DNA from 3 places in the Cytobacillus sp. C11.1 genome. Region 1 is predicted to be linked to each of the others. Evidence: a T-box and tRNA genes for the amino acid it is inferred to sense, from the RefSeq annotation. Region 1 holds a T-box; the other regions hold tRNA genes.
The links. A T-box is a leader RNA that pairs with one kind of tRNA and senses whether it is charged. The one in region 1 lies ahead of leuS (leucine--tRNA ligase), so its partner is inferred to be a tRNA-Leu.
Positions count from the first base shown of each region.

Region 1 (4,207 bases):
TATAGATATCAACCGGAAGCCACTCTTTTAATTTTTCAGGATCTGCAAGAGCTTCACTGTTTTTAGGATCAATATAGCGCAAGTAGTACCAGCAGCTTCCTGCCCATTGCGGCATTGTGTTTGTTTCTCTGCGGCCTTTTTTGCCTGTTTCAGGGTCCACAACGTTTACCCACTCATCAATGTTGGCTAATGGAGACTCACCTGTACCGGATGGTTTAATTTCCGTTGTCTTCGGAAGTACCAATGGCAGCTGCTCATCTGGAACGGCTGTCATTGTTCCGTCCTCCCAATGAATAATTGGAATTGGCTCTCCCCAGTAACGCTGGCGGCTGAATAGCCAGTCACGAAGTCGATACGTAACCTTTTTCGTTCCAATACCTTTTTCTTCAAGCCACGCGATGATTTTTTCGATGGCATCTTCTTTGTTTAAGTCATTAAGGAAATCAGAGTTTACATGGACGCCATCGCCAGTGTAGGCTTCTTTCTCAACGTCTCCGCCTGCAACTACCTCTTTAATTGGAAGTTCGAATTGCTTGGCAAACTCATAATCGCGTTCGTCATGAGCCGGAACAGCCATAATCGCACCTGTTCCATAGCTTACTAGAACGTAGTCTGCAATCCAGATTGGCATTTTTTCGCCGTTAACGGGATTGACTGCATAAGCGCCAGTGAATACACCCGTTTTTTCTTTTGCCAAATCAGTACGCTCAAGATCGCTCTTGCTCTTTACTTTGTCAATGTATGCCTGAACCGCTTCACGCTGCTCATCCGTTGTAATTTTATCAACAAGCCCGTGCTCCGGAGCCAGAACAGCATATGTTGCACCGAATAATGTGTCTGGGCGTGTTGTAAAAACAGTGAAAGTACCGTCATGGCCATCTATATTAAAGGTAACCTCTGCACCTTCTGAACGTCCGATCCAGTTTCTCTGCATATCTTTAAGGCTTTCTGGCCAATCCAACAAATCAAGATCCTCAAGCAGGCGATCCGCATAAGCCGTAATTTTTAGCATCCACTGCCTCATTGGACGGCGCTCTACCGGATGGCCGCCGCGCTCACTTTTTCCGTCAATAACCTCTTCATTGGCTAGAACAGTTCCCAATGCAGGACACCAGTTAACAGCTACTTCATCAATATAAGCTAGCCCTTTTTCATAAAGCTTTAAGAAAATCCATTGTGTCCATTTATAATATTCAGGATCTGTTGTATTGACTTCACGATCCCAATCATAGGAAAAGCCTAGTGCTTTAATCTGGCGGCGGAATGTATTGATATTTTGCTCTGTAAATTCTGCCGGATCATTCCCTGTATCAAGCGCATATTGCTCTGCAGGCAAACCGAATGCATCCCAGCCCATTGGGTGAAGGACATTATAGCCCTGCATACGCTTCATGCGAGAAAGGATATCTGTTGCTGTATAGCCTTCCGGATGCCCAACATGAAGGCCTGCGCCAGACGGATAAGGGAACATATCAAGCGCATAAAACTTGCGCTTGCCTTTATCTTCAGTTGTTTTAAATGTCTTATTTTCGTCCCAGTAGCTTTGCCACTTTTTTTCAATCTCCTGGTGATTGAAACTCATCTTTGTTTCCTCCTATTAGTGAAAATAAAATAAAAAAACCTCTCATCCCATAAAAGGGACGAGAGGATTATGTATAAATCTCCCGCGGTACCACCCACATTAGTGACCATGTCACTCGCTTCATTCATCCTTAACGCGGAATACGGCAAGCATTACTGCTACTTCACACTTGCTGCTCAAAGGCGAGTTCATGATGTGCCCGGCTGACTTGCACCGTCCGTCAACTCTCTATAATCGGGCTGAAGCACCATTACTATTCCTTATCTAAGCATTTATATATATGAGAATATAGCTATTGTAATAAATTTCCCGCCAGGTTGCAAGTAGGCTTATCCTGACAGGGAATTTAATATCCAGAATATGCAGAGACCATTGAATAAGTGCACAATTCTACATGAATATTATTAAAATAAACAGCACCCCGCAATTACTCAGTGTTTCTCCCAAAATCTACTTCAAATCAGCAAGATGAGGATGAAAGAACCATAGAAGAATAGCGATAATAGGAACGGAAACCGCCAAAGCGATGCCGGGCTTTTTATAATGCATTCGCAGCATAATGAACATTATTGTATTAAAGAGTACAGACCACCAGAATCCCCAGCCGTTATCATATACAAACAATCCTTTCTTTGAAAACAAATACTCCAGCACTGAAAAATAGATGATCCAAACACCTGTATATATAAATTTTTTCTTTAGCTTCTTTTCAGGAAAATAACGAAGATAGATCATAACGACGACTGGAATGATAATCAAGGTGAAGGTGATTTCAATAAAAGTGTGGTTTAGCCAATCGAAGGTAACGGCCCTGTAAGCCCAAAGCGTATGATTATAGAACAAAAAATTATAAAGGAAGTTTGCGATCATATAAAATTGGACGGTTGGATAATACTCCTTCCATCTTTTCCAATCAACAAATTTCCATGCGAAAAAAATATAGACTAGAACCACCAATAGTAAATACAAAATATCTCCACCAATTACCTGCAGGATTTAGGTATTTCCAATATACCCAAATTTCACGCTATTTTATTCAACTTCTGGATCAATAGAAAAAGAGGGCATGGCAGCCCTCTTTAATATGTAGATAAGATCCGATTCTCCTGCAGTTCACAGTGGCTGTTTTAGTCCCTTTTATTACTGAACGGTATAGCCTCCATCAATAACTGCCGCTTGGCCCGTAATCCCTTTTGCTGATTCGCCAGCAAGGAAAATCGCATAGTCTGCAATTTCTTCAACGGTTAAAAGTCTTTTTTGCGGCACTAATGGATAAATAACCTCTTCAAGTGCTTTTTCAAGCGGTACATTTCTCGTTTTGGCAAGATCATTCAGCTGGTTTCTTACTAGCGGAGTATCTACGTAGCCCGGACAAATCGCATTAACAGTGATGCCGTCTTCGGCTGCCTCCAGAGCAGCGACTTTCGTAAGGCCAATCACTCCATGCTTCGCGCTATTATAAGCAGCTTTCCCTGCAAACCCTACCAATCCGTTGATTGAAGCCATATTGATGATTCTTCCTGATTTTTGTTTTTTCATGACAGGCATTACATGCTTAATCGCTACGAAGGGCGCGGTCAGCATGACCTTGATGAGAAACTCAAATTTTTCAGTTGGAAAATCCTCAATAAACGAAACATGCTGCAGTCCTGCATTATTGATCAGAACATCCAGTGTCCCGAAATGGCTGACTGTTTCCTGGATCGCCTCTTGTATTTCCTGTTCAGAAGTCACATCGCATTTTAGGCCGATCGCTTCGTACCCTTCACTGTTGAGAGTTTCTGCAGCTTTTTTGACGGCGTCTTCCTGAATATCTGTCAAAACAATTTTAGACCCGTTTTCCGCAAACCTTTTTCCAATTTCGTAGCCTATTCCCTGAGCTGCTCCAGTTATAAATACTACTTTATTTTTTACCATAAGTTTTCTCCTTTCAAAAACAAAGCTGGGGCCCGCTTGGATGAGCCCCTGCTGCAGTTAGATTCCAAGTCCAAGAGAGAACAAGACAATAGCTAGCGCAAGTCCGATTAGCGGAACGATAACCGTAACAGCTGCTACAGCTCCATATGCAGCCTGGTGGGTTTCCCCGCAAATCGCCCTTACAGTGGTAACGACATAGCCATTATGCGGCAGCGAGTCGAGGGCACCAGATGAAATGGCTACTGTCCTGTGGAGGGCTTCCGCATTGACACCCATATCCATATAATGCGGCGCCAATATTGGCAATGCGATTGCCTGGCCCCCTGAAGCCGAACCGGTCATACCGGCAATTACACTGACAGCAATTGCACCGCCAATCAGCGGGCTGCCAGGAATGCTTGTCATCATATCTACTGCTGTTGCAAAAGCAGGAACTGCCTTGGCAACCCCTCCAAATCCAACCACAGCAGCAGTATTACCGATAGCGATTAGCGCGCCAAGGGTTCCATCTGACACAGCATTCCAAAAGTTCGTAAAGTACTTGCGGTTTAACAAATAAGTAGCAATGACACCGCCCAATAATGCAAGAATAAGTGCAGATTGTTTAAGCGAATCATGGAACACAAACGAAATAATCAATACAACGATTAATGGCACAACGCCCATGAAGGGGTGCGGCAGCTCTTTATTTTCAGTAACTGGATCCTG
Region 1 is NZ_CM176935.1:1,830,416-1,834,622, reverse strand. It holds partial or broken gene leuS (leucine--tRNA ligase) at 1-1,582, opposite strand, end outside; T-box leader at 1,634-1,858, opposite strand; gene AC3ZVC_RS09125 (CBO0543 family protein) at 2,033-2,551, opposite strand; gene AC3ZVC_RS09120 (3-hydroxybutyrate dehydrogenase) at 2,723-3,499, opposite strand; gene AC3ZVC_RS09115 (GntP family permease) at 3,557-4,207, opposite strand, start outside.

Region 2 (4,207 bases), 1.8 Mb from region 1:
TCAATATACCACTATTCCGCAGTAGCTCAGTGGTAGAGCATTCGGCTGTTAACCGAACGGTCGTAGGTTCGAATCCTACCTGCGGAGCCATATGGAGAGCTGTCCGAGTGGCCGAAGGAGCACGATTGGAAATCGTGTATACGCTAACCGCGTATCAAGGGTTCAAATCCCTTGCTCTCCGCCATTATAAATATCATATTGGCCCCTTGGTCAAGCGGTTAAGACACCGCCCTTTCACGGCGGTAACACGGGTTCGAATCCCGTAGGGGTCACCATTTTGGAGGATTAGCTCAGCTGGGAGAGCATCTGCCTTACAAGCAGAGGGTCGGCGGTTCGATCCCGTCATCCTCCACCATATAACATTATCGCGGGGTGGAGCAGTCCGGTAGCTCGTCGGGCTCATAACCCGAAGGTCGCAGGTTCAAATCCTGCCCCCGCAATCTGGTCCGGTAGTTCAGTTGGTTAGAATGCCTGCCTGTCACGCAGGAGGTCGCGGGTTCGAGTCCCGTCCGGACCGCCATTTTTATTAGTAATTTAGTTAAAAAAATATGGCTCAGTAGCTCAGTCGGTAGAGCAAAGGACTGAAAATCCTTGTGTCGGCGGTTCGATTCCGTCCTGAGCCACCTTTATAAGCCGGTTTAGCTCAATTGGTAGAGCAACTGACTTGTAATCAGTAGGTTGGGGGTTCAAGTCCTCTAGCCGGCACCATTTTCTTATAAAGTAATATACTTATAAGGTTAATAAATATAGCGGAGGGGTAGCGAAGTGGCTAAACGCGGCGGACTGTAAATCCGCTCCTTCGGGTTCGGCAGTTCGAATCTGCCCCCCTCCACCATTTAATAGGGGTATAGTTTAATGGTAAAACGAAGGTCTCCAAAACCTTTGATGTGGGTTCGATTCCTACTACCCCTGCCAATATTATAATGGCGGCTGTGGCGAAGTGGTTAACGCATCGGATTGTGGCTCCGACACTCGTGGGTTCGATTCCCATCAGTCGCCCCATAATATTTTAAAGTGATTAAACAAGCAGCAAACTCATATATATGTAACATGAAATTATCAATGGGCTATAGCCAAGCGGTAAGGCACCGGACTTTGACTCCGTCACTCGCAGGTTCGAATCCTGCTAGCCCAGCCATTTTGCGGAAGTAGTTCAGTGGTAGAACATCACCTTGCCAAGGTGGGGGTCGCGGGTTCGAATCCCGTCTTCCGCTCCAGATGAACTTTAAACTTTATGGCGGCATAGCCAAGTGGTAAGGCAGAGGTCTGCAAAACCTTTACCACCGGTTCGAATCCGGTTGCCGCCTCCACAAATTTAAATCTTGAAACGCTGATATACGCCGGGGTGGCGGAACTGGCAGACGCACAGGACTTAAAATCCTGCGGTAGGTGACTACCGTACCGGTTCGATTCCGGTCCTCGGCACCACAAGATTTTCTACATTTTAATATGCCGGTGTGGCGGAATTGGCAGACGCGCACGACTCAAAATCGTGTTCCTTCTGGAGTGTCGGTTCGACCCCGACCACCGGTATCATGAAAAAACGGTTTTCCTTAATGGAAAACCGTTTTTTTTGTGCTATTTAATTTTTTATAATGGAAGAAAATTAGATAGTCTATAATCGATGATAATTTTAGAGGTGTTTTTACCAAGTTATTAAAATGGATGTACTTGCATTAGATTCTGAACAGTTCGGAAGGTGGTTTCGAATGGGTTCTGAGTGGTTCGGAACCCTTAGTTATTTAAGGAATAACAATGAAATTAAATGATTCCTATACTTGTCCTAGTATAAGGGCTGCTGCTGCATGAAGTAAACAAGGTATCTCGATTCAGAGGACGGGAAGAGAAAGGGAACGAAAGGGCTTCAATCGTGTCCGCACTCAGCAAAATGGATGAGAAAGGGAACGAAAGAGCGGCAATCGTGCCCGTACTCAGCAAAGTGGGAAGTCCAGCCACTTGTCAAACTGCTTTTCCCCATCAAAACCTTTTTCTAAGTTAAGATTTTCTAAGTTAAGATAATGACTATAATCCTTTGAATTCAAATGCATTCGTCCACTTAAATATCGAAGCATCATCAATTCATCTGTTTCATAACGGGGCTTTAAAAACATAATTCACATCCTTTGTTCAAGTTAGATTTATTTTATGAGATACACCCTAAATTTACAAGACAAAGCTCTCACCCCGATGAGAGCTTTTCCCATATCTAAAACAGAAGTCAAAATATTGCACTATTTTGGTCAATTAAGTCACCCATATATGCAAACGTTTTCAAATATAATATAGGAAAGCGTTTGCAAGAGCAGAGGGGGCGGTGAAAAGGATTGGAGACAAAGATTCAGATTGAAGAACCAGTTATTCAATCAGAGGTAAGAACAGTATCCAGGAAAAAGACGAAGTTAAAGGGGATTTTAACATATGGGGCTTTTGTGGGGCCGGCGTTGTTATTTTTCCTTCTGATTCAAATTATTCCTTTTTCAATGGGGATTTATTATTCCTTTACTTCCTGGAATGGTGTAAGTTCTGTAGTTGAATGGGTAGGACTTGAAAATTATCTTAAGATTTTTAAGAATGATCCCAAGTTCTTTGATTCATTTATTTTTACAACAAAGTTTATGCTTGCTTCGGTTATTATTAGTAATTTAATAGGATTTGGACTGGCTTTATTATTAAATGCAGCATTGAAGTCGCGGAATTTATTGCGGACTGTTTTCTTTATTCCGAATGTCATTGGCGGTTTATTGCTCGGTTTCATTTGGCAGTTTATTTTTGTAAAGGGGTTTGCTGCAATTGGAAACCTTACTGAGCTTTCAATTTTTAAGCTGCCTTGGCTCGGTGATGAGACCACTGCCTTTTGGGGAATTGTGATTGTGTTTGCCTGGCAGATCAGCGGTTATATGATGGTCATTTATATTGCGGCTCTTCAGGGGGTTGATCAAAATCTCTTAGAGGCAGCGAGGATAGACGGAGCATCAAATTGGACACTGCTGACCAAAATCATCATCCCGCTTATTTTGCCGGCATTTACAATCTGTTTCTTCTTAACTATTTCGATGGCATTTAAAATATTTGACCTGAATATTTCGCTTACTGGCGGAGGTCCATTTAATTCAACACAATCAGTTGCGATTAACATCTACCAGGAAGCATTCCAAAATAACCGGTACGGCCTGGGCACAGCGAAATCAATTTTATTCTTCCTGGTTGTTGCGATCTTTACAACTGTCCAGGTTATGATGACGAAAAAGAGGGAGGTTGAGGCATAATGAACCCAAAATACACGAAGTATACGTTTCTTCTTGAAATGATCGGAATTGTATTAGGTGTTATTTTCCTCATTCCTTTCTACTTCGTTCTCGTTAATTCCGTAAAAGGCTTCGCTGATATTCTGATCGATGCGGCGGCTTGGCCAAAAGAATTTCTTTTTTCAAATTACGTAAAGGTATGGGATATTATTAATTTTCCGCAGGCCTTCTGGAATTCGCTTATAATTACGGTAATCAGCAATATCGGCCTTGTTGTCATTAGCTCAATGGCTGCCTGGAAAATGGTTCGGACTCCGGGGAAACTCAGCAAAATTCTGTTTGTATTCTTTGTGTCTGCTATGGTCATTCCGTTTCAGACGGTTATGATTCCGCTGATGAAGCTGGGCGGTGCATTAAATCTGACAAATAGTATTCCGGGATTAATCATTATGTATTTTGGCTTTGGTGTCCCGTTATCTTTATTTCTTTATCACGGATTTATAAAAACAGTTCCCATTGAAATTGAAGAATCAGCAAAGATTGACGGCTGCAGCCAATTTGGTGTCTTCTGGAGGATTGTTTTTCCGCTCTTAAAGCCAATTACGGTAACAGTCGTGATATTAAATACATTGTGGATTTGGAATGATTACTTATTGCCGCTGCTTGTGCTGCAGGATGCAGAACTTCGTACGATCCCATTGGCAACAAGCTCATTCTTTGCACAATACACGAAGCAGTGGGATATGGGGCTGGCCGCTCTTGTAATGGGCATTACACCGGTTATTATTTTCTTCTTGTTTCTGCAGAAGCATATTATTAAAGGCATTGCTTCAGGTTCTATTAAGTAGTTGTAGAGATTTTTGCCGCTAAACACGAATCGGTAAAAATTTATATAAAAATTATTCAGGGGGGAAACAAATATGAAACGCTTTGCTCTTCTATTGCTGTCATTGATTTTGGCG
Region 2 is NZ_CM176935.1:4,994,013-4,998,219, reverse strand. It holds tRNA gene AC3ZVC_RS24945 (tRNA-Asn) at 16-90, shown strand; tRNA gene AC3ZVC_RS24940 (tRNA-Ser) at 94-184, shown strand; tRNA gene AC3ZVC_RS24935 (tRNA-Glu) at 201-275, shown strand; tRNA gene AC3ZVC_RS24930 (tRNA-Val) at 280-355, shown strand; tRNA gene AC3ZVC_RS24925 (tRNA-Met) at 367-440, shown strand; tRNA gene AC3ZVC_RS24920 (tRNA-Asp) at 444-520, shown strand; tRNA gene AC3ZVC_RS24915 (tRNA-Phe) at 551-623, shown strand; tRNA gene AC3ZVC_RS24910 (tRNA-Thr) at 633-708, shown strand; tRNA gene AC3ZVC_RS24905 (tRNA-Tyr) at 752-835, shown strand; tRNA gene AC3ZVC_RS24900 (tRNA-Trp) at 842-915, shown strand; tRNA gene AC3ZVC_RS24895 (tRNA-His) at 927-1,002, shown strand; tRNA gene AC3ZVC_RS24890 (tRNA-Gln) at 1,064-1,138, shown strand; tRNA gene AC3ZVC_RS24885 (tRNA-Gly) at 1,143-1,217, shown strand; tRNA gene AC3ZVC_RS24880 (tRNA-Cys) at 1,237-1,310, shown strand; tRNA gene AC3ZVC_RS24875 (tRNA-Leu) at 1,340-1,428, shown strand; tRNA gene AC3ZVC_RS24870 (tRNA-Leu) at 1,452-1,533, shown strand; gene AC3ZVC_RS24865 (carbohydrate ABC transporter permease) at 2,325-3,266, shown strand; gene AC3ZVC_RS24860 (carbohydrate ABC transporter permease) at 3,266-4,093, shown strand; gene AC3ZVC_RS24855 (ABC transporter substrate-binding protein) at 4,166-4,207, shown strand, end outside.
Region 2: it has a tRNA-Leu gene. The T-box ahead of leuS (leucine--tRNA ligase) is inferred to sense a tRNA for this amino acid. The anticodon was not compared.

Region 3 (4,207 bases), 1.2 Mb from region 1:
CGATCATGATTTTCTCGGAAAACCTCAGAAAACTATTGCTGCAGCCTCCGTTAAAAGGCAAGGTTGTACTAGGTGTGGACCCTGCCTATAGAACAGGCTGTAAGCTTGCTGTTGTTGATGATACAGGGAAAGTCCTAAATATCGATGTCATTTATCCTCATCCTCCTGTTTCCAAAACAAAACAGGCTAGAGAAAAAGTTATTCATATACTCAATACCTTTAAGGTAGAAATGGTTGCGATCGGCAATGGAACTGCATCGAGAGAAACAGAACAATTTATAGCAGACATTTTAAAAGAAATGAAGGATGAGATTTTCTATTTAATCGTTAATGAAGCAGGAGCTAGCGTCTATTCTGCATCCGATTTGGCAAGAGAGGAATTCCCGGATCTGCAGGTAGAAGAAAGGAGTGCGATATCCATTGCACGCCGCCTTCAAGATCCGCTTGCAGAGCTTGTGAAAATTGATCCAAAATCTGTTGGTGTGGGGCAATATCAGCATGATGTATCCCAAAAGAGATTGTCCGGGTCGCTGGACTTTGTAGTGGAAACTGCAGTAAACCAAGTGGGTGTCAATGTCAATACAGCATCATCGTCACTTCTCCAGCATGTTGCGGGGCTCTCAAAAACAGTTGCCAATAATATAGTCAAAAAGCGTGAAGAGGATGGAAAGTTTGCAAACCGCAAGCAGCTGAAAAAAATTCCGCGCCTTGGAGCAAAAACTTATGAGCAGGCGATTGGATTCTTAAGAGTTGTGGATGGAAAAGAGCCGTTGGACAGGACAGGCATTCACCCTGAAACGTATGCAGAAGTAAATAAGCTGCTGACTAATCTTGGTTTTAAGTCCAATGATCTTGGGACCCTTTCATTAAGAAATGCCCTAGCAGGGTTGAACATTAGCCAAACAGCACAAGAGCTTGAAATTGGCGAACTGACGTTAAAAGATATAATCGATGCGTTAATGAGACCCGAAAGAGACCCTCGTGATGAGTTGCCAAAGCCTCTATTAAAGAAGGAAGTATTAAAGCTCGAAGATTTACAAGAAGGCATGGAACTTCAGGGGACAGTACGAAACGTAGTCGACTTTGGCGCTTTTGTTGATATTGGAGTCAAACAGGACGGCCTTGTTCATATCTCAAAACTTAGCCGTCAATTTGTAAAGCATCCATTAGATGTTGTATCTGTAGGTGATGTAGTCACAGTCTGGGTTGACTCTGTAGATAAACAGAAAGGAAGAGTCGCCTTAACTATGCTGGACCCGTCAAGTTAAATGGAAAAACACTGCTTATTTTGTCCAGCTTCAGCGCCTTGCTCTCGAGCCGTAAGTCAAATCACTCAGAAATCAGGACTTCCTGCGTGATTCGCCTTATGCTTATCGCAAGGCGCTCAGCTTTTCTATGAGCAGTGTTTTTTTCTATAAAAAAACCAGCATTGATTTAATAATTTTATCTGATAACGGTCCTTCTCGTAAAACGCACGCTGGATTTGGTTCTGAAACCAAACAGGCATATGATTACCTCCCGTATGTTAGGTTTAATCCTTAAGGTGTATGTGGATATGGAATGGATTCCTTATCGTAAGGAAAGTAGGGGCTCCTAAAAATCAGAACAGCTCCTTCTCTGTAAAAGGTATATATAATGTATGCTATAATAGGTTGTCATGTTCACTATAAAAGGGGAAAACATTGCAATGAAAGACAAAGATCTTCAAATACTTGTTGAAAAGATATCTTTAGAAAGCTTTGGCAAACTATTTCGCCACCAAGCATACTTTAATGCCAGGCTTAGATCGACGGGCGGAAGGTATTTGTTAAACTCTCATCATATAGAAATAAATAAAAAATATTATGAGCAGCTTGGAATTGAAGAACTTGTTGGCATAATTAAGCATGAGCTTTGCCATTATCATTTGCACTTAGAGGGCAGAGGATATAAACACCGTGATCAGGATTTCAGGCAGTTAATGAAAGAAGTGGGAGCGCCACGATTTTGCTCAGCTTTGCCTGATCGCCAAAAAAGAAGAACACCCAAGAAAATACTTATTTACATTTGTAAAGAGTGCAATCAAACTTATCAGAGAAGAAGAGCTATTGATACCAAGAGATATGTTTGCGGAAAATGCAGGGGGAAATTAGTGTTCGAAAAAGAATTGACAATGGATTAAAAAGGATTTATATTTAGTAATTGTCGCAGGACAATAATAGGACGAGAGGTTAATAAATTCTTTCAAAAACAAGCTTGACTTTTGAAGTCCACGTCCTTATAATGTAAAGAGTCGATAAGATGATTACCACGATTTCGACTAAGATTCATTACTATTCCGCAGTAGCTCAGTGGTAGAGCATTCGGCTGTTAACCGAACGGTCGCAGGTTCGAATCCTGCCTGCGGAGCCATATTTGGGGAAGTACTCAAGTGGCTGAAGAGGCGCCCCTGCTAAGGGTGTAGGTCGCGTAAGCGGCGCGAGGGTTCAAATCCCTCCTTCTCCGCCAGAATATTCTCACAATGGCCCGTTGGTCAAGCGGTTAAGACACCGCCCTTTCACGGCGGTAACACGGGTTCGAATCCCGTACGGGTCACTTTCTTTTAAAAAAACAATAAGCAGGTCCCGTGGTGTAGCGGTTAACATGCCTGCCTGTCACGCAGGAGATCGCGGGTTCGATTCCCGTCGGGACCGCCATTTGTTGGGCTATAGCCAAGCGGTAAGGCACCGGACTTTGACTCCGTCACTCGCAGGTTCGAATCCTGCTAGCCCAGCCATTTTTTGTTTGTGAGCCATTAGCTCAGTCGGTAGAGCATCTGACTTTTAATCAGAGGGTCGAAGGTTCGAGTCCTTCATGGCTCACCATTTTAATTTAATATTGCGGGTGTGGCGGAATTGGCAGACGCACCAGACTTAGGATCTGGCGCCGCAAGGCGTGGGGGTTCGACTCCCTTCACCCGCACCATTAATTACCATTGAATTGTTTATTTCATCCTGGTATGATAGTTATTGTCGCTTCATTAAGCGGTCGTGGCGGAATGGCAGACGCGCTAGGTTGAGGGCCTAGTGGGGGCAACCCCGTGGAGGTTCAAGTCCTCTCGGCCGCACCAAAGAAAGTTGTTGACAGACGGTTTTTAAGCCATTATAATATAAGAGTTGCTTTTAAAAATGCGCCCGTAGCTCAATTGGATAGAGCGTTTGACTACGGATCAAAAGGTTAGGGGTTCGACTCCTCTCGGGCGCGCCATATTTACGGGGAGTAGCTCAGCTTGGTAGAGCACTTGGTTTGGGACCAAGGGGTCGCAGGTTCGAATCCTGTCTTCCCGACCATTCGGGAAAAACAAATATATATGCGGGTGTAGTTTAGTGGTAAAACCTCAGCCTTCCAAGCTGATGATGAGGGTTCGATTCCCTTCACCCGCTCCAATTTTATTGATCTTTGAAAACTGAACGAACAAAAACGTCAACGTTAATTCTTTAGTCTTTTTTGAAAAGACAACTTATGAGCTTAATCAACTCTTATATGGAGAGTTTGATCCTGGCTCAGGACGAACGCTGGCGGCGTGCCTAATACATGCAAGTCGAGCGGACGGATGGGAGCTTGCTCCCTGAAGTCAGCGGCGGACGGGTGAGTAACACGTGGGCAACCTGCCTGTAAGACTGGGATAACTTCGGGAAACCGGAGCTAATACCGGATAACTCTTTCCCTCACATGAGGGAAAGCTGAAAGATGGTTTCGGCTATCACTTACAGATGGGCCCGCGGCGCATTAGCTAGTTGGTGAGGTAACGGCTCACCAAGGCAACGATGCGTAGCCGACCTGAGAGGGTGATCGGCCACACTGGGACTGAGACACGGCCCAGACTCCTACGGGAGGCAGCAGTAGGGAATCTTCCGCAATGGACGAAAGTCTGACGGAGCAACGCCGCGTGAGTGATGAAGGTTTTCGGATCGTAAAACTCTGTTGTTAGGGAAGAACAAGTACCGGAGTAACTGCCGGTACCTTGACGGTACCTAACCAGAAAGCCACGGCTAACTACGTGCCAGCAGCCGCGGTAATACGTAGGTGGCAAGCGTTGTCCGGAATTATTGGGCGTAAAGCGCGCGCAGGCGGTTCCTTAAGTCTGATGTGAAAGCCCCCGGCTCAACCGGGGAGGGTCATTGGAAACTGGGGAACTTGAGTGCAGAAGAGAAGAGTGGAATTCCACGTGTAGCGGTGAAATGCGTAG
Region 3 is NZ_CM176935.1:624,230-628,436, reverse strand. It holds gene AC3ZVC_RS03180 (Tex family protein) at 1-1,268, shown strand, start outside; gene cmpA (cortex morphogenetic protein CmpA) at 1,394-1,507, opposite strand; gene AC3ZVC_RS03170 (SprT family protein) at 1,688-2,161, shown strand; tRNA gene AC3ZVC_RS03165 (tRNA-Asn) at 2,317-2,391, shown strand; tRNA gene AC3ZVC_RS03160 (tRNA-Ser) at 2,397-2,487, shown strand; tRNA gene AC3ZVC_RS03155 (tRNA-Glu) at 2,503-2,574, shown strand; tRNA gene AC3ZVC_RS03150 (tRNA-Asp) at 2,600-2,675, shown strand; tRNA gene AC3ZVC_RS03145 (tRNA-Gln) at 2,681-2,755, shown strand; tRNA gene AC3ZVC_RS03140 (tRNA-Lys) at 2,768-2,843, shown strand; tRNA gene AC3ZVC_RS03135 (tRNA-Leu) at 2,859-2,943, shown strand; tRNA gene AC3ZVC_RS03130 (tRNA-Leu) at 3,003-3,088, shown strand; tRNA gene AC3ZVC_RS03125 (tRNA-Arg) at 3,149-3,225, shown strand; tRNA gene AC3ZVC_RS03120 (tRNA-Pro) at 3,232-3,308, shown strand; tRNA gene AC3ZVC_RS03115 (tRNA-Gly) at 3,331-3,404, shown strand; rRNA gene AC3ZVC_RS03110 (16S ribosomal RNA) at 3,499-4,207, shown strand, end outside.
Region 3: it has a tRNA-Leu gene. The T-box ahead of leuS (leucine--tRNA ligase) is inferred to sense a tRNA for this amino acid. The anticodon was not compared.